One region of the Paenibacillus sp. FSL R5-0713 genome, then DNA from elsewhere that is predicted to be linked to it. Evidence: riboswitches for the same ligand, from Rfam matches in the RefSeq annotation. Region 1 holds a riboswitch; each other region holds the start of a gene.

Region 1 (6,978 bases):
CAATACGGCAAGAATTTGGATGAACAGTACGGATTACCAAAATGATTTTAGTACGGTTGCGGGAAAAGATATTCACATGATGGGCATCCATTTTGATGATTACAGTACGAACTCCAGCTACTGGGATCGTTATACAAGCGAGACGGGTGGTCCATTTATGGAAACCAAAATGGAATTTGAAAGTATCTCATCCTTTTATCTGATCATCAATCAGATCGTTGGGTTCATTATGATATTCTTAGGGGCCGTCATGATGATTATTGCCCTCATTACGATTGGTTTCACCATATCCGACGCCATTCTGGCCAACTACAAAACGATAGGTATCCTTAAATCGCTGGGACTCACTTCCCGGGGCACCATTGGTACTTACGTCATTCAATATGCCCTGCTGTCCATCATCGCCGTTCTTCCCGGGCTGGTACTTAGCGTAATCGTCTCCAAATTCATCATCAACATCTCCGTATCGTCCCTGCGGACTGGCCAGGGTGATCTTCCAATTGAGGGCATTGGAGTTGCTATTGTTGTAGGGCTGCTGTTACTCGTCTTGGTTATTTTATTCGTCGTGTTATACGCCAGAAAAGCTCGCATGATTGAGCCTGTACAGGCCATTCGGTACGGTATGTCGGAGAGCGACAATGTACGCATGGCGCAACGAATGAATTCACCGCTCGCAAACCAGGCCTTGTTTGGACAATTGCCCGTCTCTTTTGTCATCGGTATACGCAATCTGATCAAAAACAGCAAAAGCTCGGTTCTGATGTTGTTGCTAACCACGATGGCTGCTTCCGTACTTGTTCTCGGGTATGTTGTACTGACCAGCATTACCGGAATCTATCAGACGGCGGCCAAATGGGGTTATGACAATGCTAACATTGCCGCAGTCGTTGTAAACAAAACTACGTTTCCGAGAGCAGAGCTGCAGAACGTATTGGAAGAAGACCCTCGCATCAAAAATGTGGGCTGGCAAGGGAACATCACCGGAGTTATCCTTCCAGATGATCCAACCGATGTGGCCAGCCAGTCTACCAGTCTTTATCTAAGAGTATTGGATGGAAGCTATCAGGATCTTGGTTTTGAGACGTTGAGAGGAGACAATCCGACACTCGAAAATGAAATTTCAATCGGAGTTAGTGTTGCCAAGATGTTTAACAAGGATATAGGAGATCTCATGGATCTCTACATTGAAGGAGAAAAGCGAACGTTTATGATTTCGGGCATCTATCAGGCCATCTCCGACTTGTCGGTATCCGGAAGAATCACAGCTCAAGCGGTTCGAAGCGTAAATCCGAATTACAGAGATGTAGATGTCGCGTTTATCAATGTCAACGATCCTTCACAGGCGGATGTCATTGCTAACCAATTGAATGAGCGTTTCAAAGACTCTGCTTCCATCGTCACGCAAAAAACGCTGCTGGATTCTGTTTATGCAGAAGCTGCAAGCATTCTGGTGTACCCCATGGCTCTAATGGGTCTGCTGTTCATTTTGGTTACATTCATTATTATTTTCAGCACCTGCCGGATCAGCATTCGCAAAGAGAGCAAGACATATGGCATATATAAGTCGATTGGAATGACATCTGGAAAAATCCGATTCTCCATTGCTGCCGGAGTAGTTGCATTAGCTCTGATTGGTTCAATGCTTGGAGTCATTGTAGGCGTATACCTTCTCCCCCTGTTACTTGAAAAAGTCCTATCCGGATACGGTATCGTACAGATTCCTCTCATTCTGAACTGGGGAGGCATTATACTCTTTGCTTGTCTGAGTATTGTTGCCGCAGCTCTAGGATCCTGGGTATCGTCCAAGGTGATTCGTCAGGCATCGCCGCGTATTCTTGTCGTGGAATAAAGTGTAGCAAGAAGGTATGCTCATGCAAAAGAAGCCCTTTCCTATCCTTTATAAGATAAGAAAGGGCTTTTCCACGCAGATCTGGATCGGCTAAATATACTTCAGCTCCGCCACTTCTTCGCAAGCTCGTCAATCTGATGTGGCGTAGTACGGCAACAACCGCCAATAATCTGTGCGCCCGCAGCAACCCACTGTTCCGAAGCATCACTCATACTGCCACAGGTACCCTGCCCACTCCACGTCTTCGTTGCAGCATCGTATACTTCTCCCGAGTTCGGATACACAATAACAGGTTTATCGCTGGCACGGCTGAGAATACTCACCGCTTCCGTCACCACTTCCATAGGAGCACAGTTCAGGCCAATCGCAGCAATCTGCGGCTCGGAGCCAAACAATTGTGCACATGTCTTAAGCGGCGTACCTTCGCTGATGCTTGTCCCATCTTTTAATGAAAAGGATAGCCAGGCATAAGCATGAGGAAACTCCTTCAGCAAATCAACCAGCACCTGTGCTTCCTGCAAGGATGGTATGGTCTCAAAAGCCAGAATATCAGCACCCGCTTCAAGCAACGCGGCCATCCGCGGACGATGGAATGCAGCCAGCGTTTCATCTGATACACCGTAGTGACCGATGTACTCCGATCCATCAGCTAGATAAGCGCCGTAGGGTCCAACGGATGCAGCAACCAACGGTCGTGGCCGAGCCAAGCCCCCGGTCCCCAAGACATCAGACGTTTGTTGTGCTGTTCCGAGGACCAGATCACCATCCAGTTTGGCTTCCGTATTATCAACTCCGTCTTCCTGCACTTCTGCCCATACGTCATCTCTCGCCTGTGCAGCCAGTTCCACCGTCTTGCGAATCAGGTCCAACGCTGCTTGCTCGCCGATGCCTCTCTTGCGGAAGCCATCCACTGTCGCCTGATAACTGGATGTAATCGCACAGTCGGCTCCTGCTCGAAAATAATCCGTATGGACCTGAACAATAACATCCGGATTCTCAAGCAACACACGTGCAGACCATAATGGATCATCCAGATCACATCCATGCTGTTCAAGTTCTGTTGCCAGCGCTCCATCCAGAATCATGACCGGATGTTCACGAAGGATCTGTTCTATGGGGTTAGTCGGTTGTGTTTGTGTCATGTACTTGTCCTCTTTTCTTATTCACACGTTCTGTCAGATAATAAGCTGCGTAACATACTGCGATAAATGGAATCCCACAATACAGCGCAATTCGCTGTGTCGGGTCGAAGGCAATACCTATGCATGAAGCCAGGCATAATATAAATGAAACAATAGGTACCACCGGATACAGTGGTGCACGGTAGACCAGATCTTTGATCGCATGTCCTTCCCGGATATACTGTCTGCGGAACATGTACTGGGAAGCGCTGATGCTCATCCATACGGCAACGACAGCCAGACCTGATATGGAGACCAGCGTAATATACACCGTACCTGGCGCAATGATGCTGGACAGCAAAGCCAGTGCACCACCCACCATACTGATCAGAAGTGCATTCAGCGGTACCCCGCGCTTGGTCAATTTGGCAAACCACGGAGAGATCGTTCTTTTGTCAGCCAGAGACCAGAGCATCCGTGAAGATGCATAGAGGCCCGAATTGGCAGCAGAGAGAATTGCCGTCAGAATAACAAAGTTCATAATGTCTGCAGCGTAGGGTACACCCACCCGCTCCATTACCGCTACAAAAGGACTTTCCAATACACTGGCGTCCGACATGGGCAGCAAGGCCGACAAGATAACAATCGTTCCGATGAAGAAAATAACCAAACGCCACAGTGTGGTATGAATAGCTTTGGGAATCGTCTTTTCTGGATTCTCCGTCTCCCCGGCGGCAATACCGATTAACTCAGTGCCTGAGAATGCAAAATTTACAGCAAGCATAGTCATCAATATCGCTGTAGCCCCATGAGGGAACCACCCGGATGCTGTAATATTGGAAAGGAATGGAGCCGGTTCAGCATCCCCCATGGGGATGAACCCAAACATGGCTGCGCCACCGATAATAATGAAGATTACGATAGTAACTACTTTGACAGATGAGAACCAGAATTCGGATTCCGCAAAAAGTTTTACCGTTAAAGCATTGAACAAAAAGATCATCAGTGCAAAAAGTGCGCTCCATATCCATACGTTTACCGATGGGAACCAACGCTGCATCAGCAGACCGGCGGCAGTGAATTCGGAGCCAAGCGCAACAGTCCAGGTTAACCAGTACAACCAAGCCACCGTATAGCCTGTTGCTGGTCCAATATATCTTGCCGCATAACTATGGAATGCTCCCGTCTCTGGCATATGAACAGACAGTTCACCAAGACAGAGCATCACCAGATATACTACGATCGCTCCAATCAAGTAGGAAAGAATAGTTCCCAGTGGTCCCGCCTGCTGAATCGTATAACCCGAGCTCAGGAATAATCCCGTTCCAATGACGCCACCCAGAGAGAGCATGACCACATGCCGTGCCTGCATTTTCCGCTGAAAATGCCCTTTGTCGTTGTTGTTCTCCATACCTGCTGCTCCCTACTTCTTCATCCAGAAAAACAAAAAAGACCCACTCTTCCTAAAGAGTGCGCCGTTACTGACAAATAAAAACAAACGCTCCTATCTATCAGGCTGTTCACCCGCTGGAATTAGCACAGTATCCTTCAGATCTGTTGCTGAGGTTTCTAAGGGCCAGTCCCTCCACCTCTCTGGATAAGAAAATGATTTTTTATAAATATAGCGATTGATTATGAATGTGTCAATATTTATATCATAAATGGCACATCTCGCTATTCTGTGGAAGACCCTGGATTGGTAATGGTGGTCTTTACCTCATACGTGATCGGCACGGTACTGAAAATTTTATCCCAATCACCTTTGACTTTCTTCCATGTCTTTGGATGTTTAATACGCAAGCTGTCCCGAAAATCCGCTACATCGACTTTATAAGTATGCTGAAGTTTGTACAACACCTGACGAATCTGTTGTTCGGCCAGCTCAGCAAAATCCTTTTCCAATTCTCTTAGATATTCACCTTTCTCCTCTTCCTCCGGAGCCCGCCAATCCTCCATCAGCCAGCCTTCGGATTCAGTCTTCACATGGAATGAAATATCATTGCCGACCACCTTGGGAATAATTTTCACCTTTTTCTTCTTGATTTCATATACCACGGTGAATCCTTGCTTGTTATGTGTTTTTAAGACACCTCCTTTTTTTTTGGAATTGAGCCATGACAAACCCTCAAGATCTGTTTGACTAAGTTCTCCAATGAATTTCGTTGTTTTTCCATCAAAAATGCTACCTCCAGAGAACTTGTCCTCTCCATGGGAATTCAACACATTTTGCAGCAGAAAGCTGGAACCGGACTGCATCTGTGCATCTAACTTAGACAATAATACAGGATCCAATATTTTGTTGGACAAGTACGAATTGTTCGTAATTCCTGTGAGATAAAATGCCGGAATCCGAGACGGGTCCTGTGAAGTCAACACATCTAATGCAGAATGATGACTGATCAGCACCAGGCAGTTCGGTCGAATATCATTATCCCGTAGTACAAAATCAAGCAATTGGTCCAAACCATATTTTTTGGCAATATCCTTGGAAACGACGATAACTTTCAGATGATGTCCAATAAGTGGTCGATCCCGCCTTAACGCAAACTGACGGAAGATTTGCAACATGGAATCTCCACTGAGCTGTTCATTGGCATAGGATGTTTTGCCGGAAGAAGGAGAACCGGATTGCTGGCTCGATTGACTGTTGGAGAAGCCCGGAGCGATCTGCACCGTGGCAGTTACATAGTTCTTCTTAGGATATGAGCCTCCTTGAGCAGCGATGTCTTTCTCGAATTCCGTCTCTTTGCCGACATCGATTCCAAGACCAACATAGAGACTTAGATCCTCTATTTCCCGACTGCTCCAGCATCCGGACAGCGTCAACAGAATACAAAAGGCAGAAGCTAAACGTAAGAGCATACGGAATGGCATCATGCATGTTTGCCTCCTTTTTTGCGAATCAGACTTATCATCAGTAACACCATAGGAAGAATGCCAAATAAAAACACAGATGCATTACCCAGCATATCTCCAAGTGCAAAAGTATCATCAACCGTTTTGGGCATCATGGCTGTCACATAAATGAATGGAAGCAGACCATACATAATCCCCTTCATTTTTTTGGAACGGAACAAATCACGAATACCCACCGAAGCACAGTAATGTGTGATCGCGGTAGTCGAAAAAATCTGCATAATCCAGATGACCAGCAATAAGGATTCAAATCGTTCGAATATTAATCCCTGTATCTCGAAGCTTCTCACCAAATCCAGCGTTGGCCAGGTTCGAGTTTTGATTCCATCCAGGGACAGGCTACCTACAACCATGACAACCGTAATCAAATATATAATGGTGGATATAAGTATGCCCCAGCTCATCGCCTTATTGCTTTTCTTCGGATTTTTCATATAAGCAGTCATAATTAGCATCACCTCATACCCCGTATATGATAATAGAGAAGGCTTAAGTCCTTTGAAAACAGGCATAAGACCTTCGCCGAGCACTGGTCTAAGATTTCCAATCTCAAATAGCTGATTACTCAGCAGAATTTCAATGACAAATATAATGATTGTAATCGGTAGAATAATCTCGAACACCCGTATTATGACACCAAGTCCGCCTGAGATCATATATATACCGATCCACATGAAGACCATAACAATCGCCCATGTGGGCGTACGTTCAAGCAGATACATCCCTGTTACTTCAGCCATGACTCTAATTTCGAATGCGGCAATCACCATAAAATACATAATCATGGCAAATCCCAATATGTAAGCAATCCAGCTCCCCGTAATTTCACGGGTGAACTGGAATACCGTTTTCCCCGGAAATCTGCGACACAAGGTAACCAGAATAATGCCGACACCTGCAATAATCAGTCCCGACAGAATAATGGATATCCAGACATCCGGTGTTCCGACAGCCTTACTGGTCGTTCGAGGTAACGTCAGGATTCCGGCACCAAGCATGTAATTCACAATAATTATAACGGCCTGTGTCGTGGTTATCTTTTGTGGGGAGCCATTCACTTTAGTTCACCTCCAGAGCTTCTGTAGATGGAAA
Region 2 (6,978 bases), 330 kb from region 1:
GATCCGCTCATCCAACTTGCCAAAATGTTCAATGACGCGTCCCGCGAGGCCTGCTCCCCGACCAAGAGGAAAGACGATATGATTAAGCCCCGCCAAATTATGCAGATGGAATGCAGGTTTGGAGAGTACTTCTTTTTGAAAATAAGGATGCTGCACGACCCGGCTCTCGATATAATTCTGCTCATTAATAATTAATGCCACACTAAGCAGTGAACTGCACCGTTCCAGCCAAAAGCGTTCCCAAAACGGCGTCATAAACGCAGATACGTGAAAGTGTGACAAGAGATGGAAACAGCTTCGTCCAATCCGGCGACTGTTCATATACAGCTGTAGCTGGGGATATGCATCCTGGAAAATGAGTGCATTGCATCGCTCCAGCAGCCGATACATATGCTCGCGATCGCTCTGATTCTGCAGATTATGCATTAAGTCACTCTGAAGATCTGTCATGTGATATCCGCCGTTGCGAGAGACCATATGGGCCAGCAGAGCCCAATGCAGTTCAGGGTATTGCTCATAACATTCCAGATAGGCTGACGTGCGGGTGATATTACTCCGGTTATGCTCCTGGGTCAGTGTCTTGATCTCTTCCAGAATGATGCAATCTTCTTCACAGACGAGTGCGCTTTGAACCTGGTCCGCGCGTGCAAAAGACTTGCTGCTGGCAGGTAACAGACGCTCTACCTCAGACTGTAGGGCAGCTGCCGTATCGGTATCCCACTCGATGTTACGCAATGGGTGACGAAGCTGTGCTGAGGCTTGCCATGCAGCCTGTTTGCCACGCCAGATTTCCCGGGCAGCACCCGGAATGGAACGGACCATCTGCAAGAGGGATCCGTGATGCTGTTCGCTGGAAGAATCGGTTCTGGTGGAAGTCATGATGTGACATCCTTTCATGATGTTCTGGGTTTAAATTCACAGACCATGTGGTTTATTCTAAGTATGCGCTGATTATTTGACTTCCACTCGCCAATTTGCTTCACTTAGGATAAGACAAGGTACAGAAAGGGAGATGAACCGAATGGAACAGATTACTTCCAAACCGGCTTTTGATGTAGCCATCCAATCCCCACGTTTGACGATTGCCGTATTCAAGGCAGACTGGTGTGGTGACTGCAAATACATCGATCCGTTTATGCCTGAGGTTGAAGAGAAATATGCACGTGAACTGACTTTGATTGAGGTCGACGTGGATCAGGTTGGAACGGTTAGTGAAGAGCAGAATATTCTTGGCATTCCGAGCTTTGTGGCGTATACAGATGGGCGCGAACTCGTACGGTACGTGAACAAGCTGCGCAAGTCGAGAGAAGAGATTGAGCAGTTCCTGGATCGCGCAGTTGAAGTGTACAACACGATCCATAAATAATGTTATATACGTTCAAATGATGAATATTTAGACAAACACTCCGATGACAGAATAACCTTTTGATCGCTGTTATTGTGTAAATGTTTCATTGAACTTATATAAAAGTATGACAGGTTCATGTTGTAAAAGGGTATACTAGATGAAACGCCATTTCTCTTGAAATAGGGAAATGGCGTTTGTGTGTTCGACATGTTTCTATGTTAGAAATTTGATGTACATATCCCCAGTGACCTATGGGTCATTATTTCATCAGACGTTAACATTTTGTCACAAAGCGCGGACGTCAATGAACATTTTATCCGGTATAATGAATTTAGTTGTGAAATAAGTGTCAAAGTATCGAAACAAGCGAAGGATATTCTTCGCCATCTTAAACCAACAGCGGGTGAGAAAAAATTGAAACACTTAACTTTATTTAAATGGTTAACCGTATTAACCTGTCTTGTCATGTTTCTGGCCACTTTTGGTGGAGGCATCGTAACCAAAACGGAATCGGGCCTTGGCTGCGGAACGGAATGGCCTTTATGTAACGGGAAACTCGTTCCGGCACATACTGTGGCTTCACTTATTGAATATTCCCATCGCGCTGTAAGCGCACTGGCTGGATTGTTGTCCATTGCCTCGTTTGTTGCTTTTCTGCTGTTTGGCAAGTCACGTCGTGACCTGCAATTGTTCTCTTTCTTAACCCTGGTATTTGTTATCGTGCAGGGGATCATGGGGGCTTTTGCCGTCGTCTTCTCCCAATCTTCAGCAGTTATGGCACTGCATTTCGGCTTTGCACTGATTGCTTTTGCTAGTTCCCTGATGATGGCGCTGGGCATAAGGCAGGAGGCAAAAGATGGCGGATTGGAGCGCCTGAATAAATACCCTCGGGTGAGCAAAAAATTCAGGAATCTGGTCTGGTTCTCCACCATTTACACATATCTCGTGGTATACACGGGTGCATTTGTGAGCCACACGAATTCTGCTGGCGGATGTTCCGGATTTCCGCTCTGTAACGGGCAGATCATCCCTGAGCTCTCAGGAGGGGTAGCGGTTGCTTTTGCTCACCGTGCAGCAGCAGCGTCGCTCGTCATTGTTATTGCAATTCTGGGTCATTTCGCTTACCGTAATCATCCGGACAACAAGGAAATGCGTACCCTTGGCGTGGTATCCGTTGTTCTCATCCTGATGCAAGTCGTGATTGGTATTTTCATGATGGTGACAATGAACCGCCCGGAAGTATATATGTTCGTAGCTCTCGCTCATATGCTGGATATCGCCATATTGTTCGGAGTTTTAACGTATATGAGTTTCCTGGTGTACAAGCTGCATCGACCGGTTAATCGGTTCTAGATACAGATACAGTTCTCTTGAAGGTACTCGGCCTAATATGAAAGTCCACCATCCAGTGATGTACATCTTTGGACAGGTGGACTTTGTTTGATGTCAGGGGGATCAGGGCAACCTATGGCAAGCAGCAATTACGGAATGGATGAAGTGTTACGGTGATGAAATGTTGATTCGGAAAAGAGGAGGTTAAATATGCTGCGAACGTTGTTGGGGGAAAAACCGCGTATAAACGAAGGTAAATTGAAGGAAGCGATGGACTCCATGGCGCATACACTTGAGCTCTTTCAGCGGCAAATGCATGTGGATCATGATCCCACGCATGACTATCGGAAACTGTATGTGTGGACTCAGGGACTCATCTCCTCACTGGATGAACTGGAGCAAAGCAGCTTCGCTGCAGCTCATTTTCGCAAAAAGGTCGTTGCAGGCTCAACGGACGACATGACGCCGACTGAAAAAGCTGAGTATGCCCGATATGTGTATTTCTACAAAGATGGCTTCATCCGCTGCTTTGCCATTTTGGATAAAGTCGGGACCGTATTGAATGAAATATTCCAGCTGAATACTTCAAATACAAAAGCGCATTTTTCTTATTTTACGGTGTTAAGGCAGTTCGATTTTGCGAGGGAGCATCATGATCTTGCATTGAAATTAATTCAGATCAAGGACTCATATCGGGAGCCGATGAGCAAGCTGCGCAAACGACGTAATATGGAAATTCATTACATGAACTCGGAAATGCACGATGACCTGTGGCAGTTACACCAGACCTTGCAAGGTAAGGTGAAGCTGGAGGATCTGAATCAGCATGTGCAGGAAATGCGTCAGGGCGTGGATATGGTCTGTGAAACGTTAACAGCCTCTTATCGTTATATCAATAAAATATGGCAAAGAAATAATTCCCTTTGACAAATCGGAATACTTGGAATATACTGAGTTTCAATTAGAGTGTTGCAATGACAAAGAATGAACAGATCATCTCAAAATTTACATTCACATTATAAAGCATGAACTACATGAACTTATAAAATCCTACAATAACATATTTCTTATCGAGAGCGGCGGAGGGACAGGCCCGATGAAGCCCGGCAACCGATTTGTAATGACATGATACATGTATCATTCGTTATAGATGTTAGGTGCTAATTCCTACAAAATGGTGCAAGGCACGATTTTGGCAGATGAGAAGGTATATTCTTTCACGTGAAGAGCCCTCTTTGTTTCTGCAAAGGGCTCTTTTTTGTACTTTAAGGGGAGTTTTCCTTTAGATCGGGTAAAGATACATGTAGGTGGTTGGAAAGGGGCAAGTGCGATTGATTGAATTAAAAGGATTAACCAAAACGTACGGCAAAGGAAAAAAGTCGACAACAGCGTTATCCGAGCTGAATTTGAACATCCAAAAGGGTGAAATCTACGGCGTTATTGGCCATTCCGGAGCGGGTAAAAGTACACTGATTCGCTGTATTAATTTGCTGGAGCGGCCTACGGAGGGTGAAGTATGGGTTGACGGGATCAATCTGACTGAACTGAGCAAAACCGAATTGCAGCAACAGAGACGCAAGATCGGGATGATTTTCCAACACTTCAATCTGTTATCCTCTGCAACGGTATATGATAATGTGGCTTTTCCACTAAAGCTTGTGAATACACCCAAGGATGCCATTGATCGCAAAGTGAAGGAAATGCTCAATCTCGTTGGTCTGGAGAACCATAGCAACAAATATCCAGCTCAATTATCAGGTGGACAGAAACAACGTGTGGGGATTGCGAGAGCACTTGCGAGTGATCCGAATGTACTTCTTTGTGATGAGGCTACTTCAGCGCTTGATCCGCAGACGACAAATTCAATTCTGAAGTTATTGCTCGACATTAACGAAAAGTACAACCTTACCATTGTGCTGATTACACATGAGATGCATGTCATTCAGAACATCTGTGATAAGGTGGCTGTCATTCATCAAGGTGGCATTGTGGAACAGGGACCTGTAACCGAAGTGTTCCTGAAGCCGCAGCATGCGATTACGCGAGACTTCATGATGCGTGACCATGAAGCTGGACTGGCTCTGGAAGAGACCGCTCTGGCAAAGGCAGGCATTGAATTGCAGGCAGGTGTTGCTTCGAAACTTGTGAAGATATCCTTTCTGGGGAACAAAACGTATGAAGCGATTTTGTCCAGGACGGTTCGCAAGACGGGTGTGGATTTTGCCATCCTGCAAGGGACAATTGCTACGATTAAACAGGTTCCTTATGGTCAGCTGACCGTTCGGTTCGAAGGTGATTCTAATGCGATTGATCGGACGATATCCGAATTAACCGCTGAGGGACTTGATGTGGAGGTGCTACGTTAGATGGATTTTTCAACCGTACGTTGGGAAGAGGTTGGTAAAGCTTCCATAGAGACACTGCAAATTTTGGGTGTATCAGGCCTATTCACCGTTATCTTTGGTTTACCACTCGGAGTTCTGCTGTTTATGACAGCCCGATCTGCTTCGATCAAGTCACGGACGGTGTACACTTTACTATCCCTGGTTGTTAATATTTTGCGCTCGGTCCCATTTATCATATTGATTGTTGCTCTTATTCCATTCACTCGTATACTCGTCGGTACAGCTACGGGGGTTCTTGGCGTCATACCTCCTTTGGTTATTTCAGCAGCGCCTTACTTTGCTCGATTGGTGGAGACAACGTTGCGAGAAGTTGACCGTGGTGTAATTGAAGCGGCGCAGTCAATGGGGGCATCGACCGGACAGATTGTTAGACGGGTATTACTGCCTGAGGCGTTACCTGGTCTGGTTGCTGGGATAACCATTACCATCGTTACGCTTGTCTCCTATACGGCGATGGCGGGCATGGTTGGTGGTGGTGGACTGGGAACGCTGGCAATCAACTACGGATATTTCCGTTATCAAAATGAAATCATGATCATATCCGTGGTGTCGATGATTATTCTCGTGCAAATTCTCCAGATGGCTGGAGATCGCTTGGTTACATTTTTCACCAGGAAATAACACATAGATAACATGATGGCTAGGCATTTATTCGAACGCCACATGAAAAAAATGATTAGAGAAGGGGTTTTACACATGAAAAAATGGTCATTCGCTCTACTTAGTCTTATGTTGATTGCAGTTCTCGCAGCTTGCGGGAACAACAAGGATGCCGATAGCGGTGCAGACAATTCAGCAGGTGCACCACGCACGGTTGAATTGAAAGTTGGAGCTTCACCTACACCACACGCTGAGATTCTGGAGAGCATCAAGCCTGAACTGGAAGCACAAGGCATTCGTTTGCAAGTCGTTACGTTCAATGATTATGTACAACCCAACCAGCAACTTGCTGATAAAAAATTGGATGCAAACTTCTTCCAGCATCAGCCTTACCTGGACACAGAGAATAAAGAACGTGGATTCAACCTCGTTGCTGTAACTCCTGTTCATGTTGAACCTTTTGGCGGATACTCCAAAAAGATTAAGTCTTTGGATGAATTGGCTGACGGCGCAAAAGTAGCCATTCCAAATGACCCATCCAATGGTGGACGTGCACTGTTGTTGCTCGCTAAGGAAGGCATTATTACGCTGAAAGATAATACAGATATCACATCTACGATTCAGGATATCACAGCCAATCCGAAGAACCTGGATATCATCGAGCTGGATGCAGCCATGATGCCTCGTCAATTGGATGAAGCGGATCTGGTATTCATCAACGCCAACTATGCGCTTGAAGCCAACCTGAATCCGGCAAATGATGCCTTGCTGATCGAAGATCTGCAAGGTAACCCGTACGCGAACATTCTCGTTTCTCGTGAGGACAACAAGGATTCAGATGCAATTCAGAAACTGGCTGCTGCCCTGCACTCCGAAGAAGTGAAAACATTTATCAAAGAGCGTTATAAAGGTGCAGTTGAACCTGCAACTGAATAATTTAACGATATGTATGAGTTGAATGTATGAGTTGACGTGAGCTGATAAGAAGAGGATGTCCCATAAGTCATGAATATGACGGAAGGACATCCTCTTTTTGCTTATTAGCGCTTGTAGCGAGGTGCAATTTTTGAACAGCCACTCCCCAAGTCTGTGCTGAAGCATGGATCAACATAAGTCACAACATAGGTCAAAGTTTCTCTGATGTATCAGCATTGGAGTGATGTCCAGATTGGCGGTAGTAGGATAATTCATTCTGATCAGCATGCTGCTGTTCATCTGCTTCTTGCAGGTACGTCCGCTCGGAGGGAGAGAGTTTTTCTTCATCTCCGTGTGAACTTTTGATTTTGTATCTGA
Region 3 (6,978 bases), 2.9 Mb from region 1:
TCAGATCTTCGATATCTTCCAGACCTACCGAGAAACGCAGCAACCCGTCTGTAATGCCACGGTCCCGGCGAACCTCAGCCGGCATTGCTGCATGAGACATCATCGCTGGGTAGGACAGAATACTCTCGACAGCTCCCAGGCTTACAGCAACAATGGGTAGCTTCACCCGGTTAAGAACTGCTTTTGCACGATCTCCTGAACCGACGTCAAATGAAACGACAGCTCCATATCCTGTTGACTGGCGCTCATGTGCCTCGCGGCCCGGATGATCCTCCAGTCCAGGGTAAAAGACAGCGGTAATATCACTGCGCTCATTAAGCCATGCCGCAAGTCTGGCTGTACTCCGTTCACTATGAGCCATACGAGCCCCCAAGGTTTTCATCCCGCGCATCAGAAGCCAGGATTCTTGTGCCCCGAGTACAGTTCCAAGTCCATTTTGCAACTGTTTCAGTTGTACGCCAAGTGATTCCGTGCGAGCAACTGCTAAGCCTGCCAGCACATCACTATGCCCCCCTAGGAACTTGGTAGCACTATGTACGACGATATCCACACCAAGCTCAATTGGACGCTGATAGTACGGTGTCATAAAGGTGTTATCCAGAATCGTGATCAGGTCATGTTCCTTCGACCAGTCAGTTACGGCAGCGATATCCGTAATACGCAAAGTAGGGTTGGACGGTGTTTCCATATAAACTGCCTTGGTGTTCGGCTTGAGCGCCGCTTTTACTTCATCTATATTGGTCATGTCCACAAAGGTCGTCTCAATCTGCATACGGCTTAATATGGAAGTAAGCAACCGATACGTGCCTCCATATACATCTTCCGTTACAATCATGTGATCCCCTGCGGAGAACATCATGAAGACGCTGGAGATCGCAGCCATCCCCGATGAATAGGCGAATCCTCGCGCTCCGCCCTCCAGCAGTGTGATGTAATCTTCCAGAGCCTGACGTGTCGGATTACCCGAACGACTGTAATCATGTTGAGGTGGATTGAAGATATCAAAATGATGGAAGGTTGAGGCTTGATAGATCGGTACACTGGAGGCTCCAGTTGTTTTGTCAATTTCATCACCAAAATGAAGCAATTTGGTATCAAATTTCAATTCAGAATTGGGCTTGTTGTTGGACTCACTCATGAGTGCACGCCTCCTTCAACTTCCTGTTGTGCAGCTGTCAGAGCATTGCCAAGATCTGCAATCAGATCATCCGCATGTTCAATGCCTACAGAGAACCGGAGCAGTCGGTCATCTACACCTACGGCATCACGGATTTCAAGCGGAATATCCGCATGCGTTTGTACCGCTGGGTAGGTCATGAGTGATTCCACTCCACCGAGACTTTCGGCAAAAGCAATCAGTTTGATATGACGCAGCAATGGTTCAACGTAACGTGCATCCTTCACTTTAAAAGAGAAGATTCCTGTGTTACCGGTGGATTGTTTATTCTGCACCTCATACCCCGGATGATCGAACAGGCCTGGATGATACACTTCACCCACCGCTGGATGCTCAAGCAAGTATTTGGCAATGGTAAGCGCATTGTATTCATGACGCTCCATGCGAAGAGCCAGCGTTTTCATGCCTTTCATCAACTGGTAGGAGTCGCTTGGAGACAATACCGCTCCAATGGAATTATGCAGGAACGCCATCTCTGCAGATAATGCCTCACCCTTGGTTATAATTAGTCCGGCCAGCACATCATTGTGTCCGCCCAGATATTTGGTAGCGCTATGAATGATGATATCGGCACCCAGTTCAATCGGACGTTGGAAAAATGGAGTCAACAACGTGTTGTCAACAATGGTCAACAGGTTGTACTTTTTCGCCCAGGAAGCAACGGCTTCCACATCTGTGATCATCATCAATGGATTGGTAGGTGTCTCAATAAATACGGCTTTGGTATTTGGCTGACGAACCTTCTCCAGTGCTGCCAGGTCATTCGTGTCCACATAACTTGCGGTTACACCGAAACGGGACAAAATGCGTTCGAGCAGGCGATAGGTCCCACCATACAGATCCAGCGATACTATAAGATGATCTCCTTGACCAAACATGGCAAAAATCGTTTGCAGGGCGGCCATACCCGAGCTACAGGCAAACCCTGCATCACCGGACTCCAGCGCTGCAGCCGCTTCTTCCAACACTTTACGGGTTGGATTCGTCGTACGAATATAATCAAACCCCGTGCTTTGTCCTAGCTTCGGGTGGCGAAACGCAGTGGATTGATAGATCGGAAAGTTAATGGCGCCTGTTACCGGTTCATTGATGGACCCTATTTGTGCTAAGCGGCTTTCGATTTTCAACTTGTTGTTGTCTTCCATTGCTGCATCCTCCTGTAATCTCGATTAGATTTGCGGGCCAATATCGTAAGGTGTTTCTTGATACACATAGTAATTGAGCCAGTTAGAGAATAATAAGTTGGCATGAGCGCGCCAGGTAGCCGGTGGCACACGGGAAGGATCGTTATTCGGATAATAGTGTCTAGGCAATGCAATATCCAATCCTCTGGCTACATCCCGGTCATACTCCCACTTTAATGAGAACGGGTCGTACTCGGCATGACCTGTGGCAAAAATTTGTTTGCCGTCTTTGGTCGCAACCAGGAAGATACCCGCTTCCTCGGATTCAGCCAAAATCTCTAAATTTTCATTCTTTTCAATATCTTCGCGTCTCACTTCCGTATGACGGGAATGTGGAACGTTGAATACTTCATCAAATCCACGCAACAATGGAACATGTGGTTTATTGATCGTATGTGGGAAAACACCAAAGCACTTTTCATCAAGTGGTACTTTCGGCACATCAAAATGATGGTATAAACCTGCTTGGGAAGCCCAACATATGTGGAGGGTTGAAGTCACATTGGTTTTGGTCCATTCGAAGATCTCCTGGATCTCATTCCAATAGTTCACGTCTTCGAAATCCATCTGTTCCACCGGGGCACCCGTAATAATCATGCCATCGAAACGGCGGTGTTCAATCTCGTCAAAGGTTTTGTAGAACAGATCCAAATACTCCTGAGACGTATTCTTCGACGTATGGGATTTGGGATGTACGAGAACAACATCCACCTGAATAGGCGTGTTTCCGACCAGACGAAGCAATTGTGTTTCGGTCGTTTCCTTTGTCGGCATCAGGTTTAATATAGCGATACGGAGTGGACGAATATCCTGCTGGTATGCAGAAGTTTCATCCATGACGAAGATATTCTCTCCTTCAAGTACTTCTTTTGCTGGTAAAGTATCCGGAATTTTGATTGGCATGGTAAGTCTAACTCCTCCTTGTGCATAGATAGATGCAACTGCCACTGGCTTGATGTCTTCATATCAATACAGTGACAGACTGCCTTGAGCTTGTAAAAACATTGAATTGCTCTTTCATCCAACGTTACAAACAACCTCAAGTTCCTTAGCGAAAATCACTGCTGAGAAGTCGGGGCATATGACAAAGACCTTCCTCGGATTTCGAGAAAGGTCATATGTAAATAGATATGCGCCTCTCTCATCTCTCAGTTACAACAGTGCCACTTGACACTAGGTCGCTGCAAGAATTAGCACCGTGCGGTATACCGCCGGTTGCCGGGTTTCATCGGGCCAGTCCCTCCACCTACTCTTGATAAGATTTCGCTGTATTAGATTGTAATTTAATATGGTTCACCGTCTACTTTATTACATTAATGCCCTTACGTCAAGGTGCAGTTCTCTGTCTGCTGTCCAGATCGGAACCGTTCTTCATCCGTTGTCATACACTGCCTCAGGGCGCGAAATAGACACATTTTTGCGCTTGAAAGCACCTTGTACCAGCGGTATACTAAACAAGGTGTTATAAACCCTTATGTGAGAGGTGACATATTAAATGGATGGCGACCCGAGGCCTGACTGGCAGCCGAATTCCGACAAACTGCATAGAGAATTGACATCAGCATGCCGGCAGCGGGACGTGACTTCCGTTTGATCATATAGTGAACGCAGCCCTGATCTCCAGGCTCCGCTGCCGACCGGCTGATTTGTTCTTTTTGCGCCCATAATGATAATATCCGCCAAGTTGGCGGGTGCAGAAGGAGTAGATTAACGATGAAAATCCGGTTGGTAAACAACGGTGTATTTATTCCGGTGGACGACATTCAGCAGGCGCTGACTCCACCAGCGGAAGGATTTTACTGGATTGATGCAGACGTAGACGATTTGGCGGTACTTCAGCCGCTGTTCTTGATGCATGATCTGGCTGTGGAAGACTGTCTTAGTGACGAAGAACAACGTCCGAAGATTGAAATTTATGAGAACCATTATTTTATTGTAATCAATAGCATACGTTTCGATGATGAAGAGATTTTTCTGCGTGCAGTCAACTTGTTCCTTGGCAGACATTTTATTATTAGTGTTACGAAGCAAAAGGTCAGCGAATTGCGCACACTGAAACCAATCCTGTGGGAACAGGAAATCAGTACACCGGATCGTCTGCTCTATTTGCTGGTTGACTTGATTGTTGATAATTATTTCACCGTAGGTGACCGAATTGAAGCACGGATTGAGAAGCTTGAGGAAGACATTCTGATGCATACCAAAAAGTCACATCTGAATGAAATCATCGGGCTGCGCAGTGAGATTCTGTGGCTGAAAAAAGTCCTTGGACCTCAGAAAGAGGTCATTAACACACTGAACAAAAAAGATCTGCGTCTCATCGATGATCAACTGCAAAAGTATTTCAGTGACATCTATGAAAATGCCGTAAAAATATCGGAAACCTTTGAGACTTATCGCGACCTGATGGGCAACTTGCGAGAAGCCTACCAATCCAGTATAGCGAACCGGGCGAATGAGATCATGCGTGTGTTTACCGCCATTACCACGGTCTTCATGCCGCTGACGGTTATTACCGGAATATACGGTATGAACTTTACGAATATGCCCGAGCTTAACTGGAAATACAGCTATTTTGTTGTAATTGGCCTGATGGTTACACTGGGCCTGAGCATGTTCTTCATTTTCCGCAAAAAAGACTGGGTATGAACTCGTATGAAATAACAAAGACGATGCGCTCCTCTTGGAGGAACGCGTCGTCTTTTTCTATACCCTGCAACTAACTTACATTCCGCTCTGTCTCTGCATGCCGACGGAAGCGGATGCGAATCATGCGCAGTTTTTCATAGACCTGCTCCAGACTTCCTCCGTCGGGCTTCTCCGCTCCATACACCTTATGTAATACTGGCTTCAGGAACGTATCTCCCAGCTCCTCATATGCACTCCATACAGCCTCTTGTTCGTTCTCTGGCATCACAGCAAGCTCCACATCAAGAAGGCAATCGGTGTCATAACCTTCGAGATCCAGTGCCTCTAACAGCTCAATCAACTCGCGTCGGGATAATCCGGATCGATTAACGATTTCTTCTAACGTATGCCCTTCCTTCATGCCTTCGAGCACCTGCTTGCGCGTGGTGAACTTATCAAGTTCCTGTTTGTACTTCTGCTCTCTCTGCTTGTATAACCAGTTCTCATACTCTTCTTCCTTCAGCGCCGTGTACACCCATTCCAGCGGGAATGTCGTTGAACGCTCCAACCCGTTCGTAATCTCCATCCATTCCGCACCATAGTCGGTCGCTTTGCTCTCCCCTACGCCCGGCAATTGCATCAGTTCATCCATCGATTGCGGCACAAAGGCACTGATCAAACGCAGCAGACGATTCGTTGCAATAAAATACGGTGCCTTCCGGTCAGACACGGCTCTCTTTCTACGCCAGGCGCACAAATCCGTATATAACTGCTCATTGCCGTATAACTCACTGTAGCAATGGAGTCGCTGCCCACCATAACTGCGTAACTTCAAATCATCATTCTCATGAAATAACCCCTGTAACTGCGGTCGGTATCCCTCACTCATCTGTATGGCGAGCTGATGACGATAAATATGAAGCAGTTCCTCCCAAGAAGTCCCTTCATACCAGATGCTGTCCTCACGTTCTCCTTCCTCGTAGCGACTCCATCCCAGCTGCCAACCATCTTCCTCTTCCCCAATCCATAGCTGTGCATACTCTGCATTCTGATCTGACATTCTGGACAATCTGTTCATGAAAATGACTTCCATCTCCGTTCCCTCCCTTTAACATATCAGCCTAAACGGGTTAGCTACACTACCTAAAGGCAGCACAAAAAAACACCTCTCCTGCAAAATCCATGCAAGAGAGGTGCTTCCTCATTAACCGTACTATGCTGTTGCCCATATCATACCACAATGGTAAAATTCGTCAATCCCTTATTGATCTACTTATTTAATGCCAGTTTGGCAAGCGCCAGCGAACCACATAGTCCCGCATTGTCACCAAGTCCCGGTGAAACAACATACTGGTCAATCTCGGATTGAAGTGCGGGATGCTGAACATATCCAGCCAGCAATTCCTGCAGTTTGCTACGAACCATCGGGAACAGATGCTCCTGCTTCATTACTCCGCCACCCATTACGATTTTCTGTGGAGAGAGAATGAGAACATAATTCATCAGTGCATGTGCCAGATAATGTGCTTCAATCTCCCATGCTTTATGATCTGCAGGCAGTTCATAAGCCGGTTGCTCCCAACGTTTGTTAATGGCTGGACCTGCTGCAAGGCCTTCGAGACAGTCGCCATGATACGGACAGAAACCTTCGTATGTATCCTCCGGATGTCTGCGTACAATGATATGTCCCATCTCTGGATGTGACAATCCATGGACCATTTTACCGCCAACTACAGCACCTGCACCAATACCTGTACCCACCGTGATATACAGACAGCTCTCAAGACCTTGTGCAGCGCCCCAGGTTGCTTCTCCAAGTGCCGCACCATTCACATCCGTATCAAATGTCATCGGTACATCAAAATGCTCCTTGAGCTTGCCAATCACGTTATATTGTCCCCAATGTGGCTTCGGTGTTGTTGTGATATAGCCATACGTCGGGCTTCCTTCAATCGGATCAATCGGACCAAATGAACCTACGCCCAGAGC

Evidence for each region. A riboswitch is a leader RNA that binds a small molecule or an ion and turns the genes downstream of it on or off. The one in region 1 is predicted to bind S-adenosylmethionine.
Region 2: linked by a shared signal. The riboswitch ahead of MKZ12_RS24550 (methionine ABC transporter ATP-binding protein) and the one ahead of mmuP (S-methylmethionine permease) in region 1 are both predicted to bind S-adenosylmethionine.
Region 3: linked by a shared signal. The riboswitch ahead of metA (homoserine O-succinyltransferase) and the one ahead of mmuP (S-methylmethionine permease) in region 1 are both predicted to bind S-adenosylmethionine.

What each region holds. Positions count from the first base shown of each region.
Region 1 covers NZ_CP150229.1:5,843,428-5,850,405, forward strand. Annotated here, with positions in the region: gene MKZ12_RS26045 (FtsX-like permease family protein) at 1-1,849, shown strand, start outside; gene mmuM (homocysteine S-methyltransferase) at 1,951-2,991, opposite strand; gene mmuP (S-methylmethionine permease) at 2,969-4,381, opposite strand; SAM riboswitch class I at 4,472-4,574, opposite strand; gene MKZ12_RS26060 (Ger(x)C family spore germination protein) at 4,645-5,847, opposite strand; gene MKZ12_RS26065 (GerAB/ArcD/ProY family transporter) at 5,844-6,944, opposite strand.
Region 2 covers NZ_CP150229.1:5,517,617-5,524,594, reverse strand. Annotated here, with positions in the region: gene MKZ12_RS24570 (DUF2515 family protein) at 1-879, opposite strand, end outside; gene MKZ12_RS24565 (thioredoxin family protein) at 1,022-1,366, shown strand; gene MKZ12_RS24560 (heme A synthase) at 1,763-2,701, shown strand; gene MKZ12_RS24555 (Cthe_2314 family HEPN domain-containing protein) at 2,891-3,607, shown strand; SAM riboswitch class I at 3,745-3,886, shown strand; gene MKZ12_RS24550 (methionine ABC transporter ATP-binding protein) at 4,012-5,046, shown strand; gene MKZ12_RS24545 (methionine ABC transporter permease) at 5,047-5,706, shown strand; gene MKZ12_RS24540 (MetQ/NlpA family ABC transporter substrate-binding protein) at 5,782-6,621, shown strand; gene MKZ12_RS24535 (DUF2167 domain-containing protein) at 6,812-6,978, opposite strand, start outside.
Region 3 covers NZ_CP150229.1:1,985,852-1,992,829, reverse strand. Annotated here, with positions in the region: gene MKZ12_RS09130 (aminotransferase class I/II-fold pyridoxal phosphate-dependent enzyme) at 1-1,138, opposite strand, end outside; gene MKZ12_RS09125 (aminotransferase class I/II-fold pyridoxal phosphate-dependent enzyme) at 1,135-2,322, opposite strand; gene metA (homoserine O-succinyltransferase) at 2,347-3,264, opposite strand; SAM riboswitch class I at 3,500-3,623, opposite strand; gene corA (magnesium/cobalt transporter CorA) at 4,075-5,010, shown strand; gene MKZ12_RS09110 (HRDC domain-containing protein) at 5,081-6,082, opposite strand; gene MKZ12_RS09105 (ROK family protein) at 6,259-6,978, opposite strand, start outside.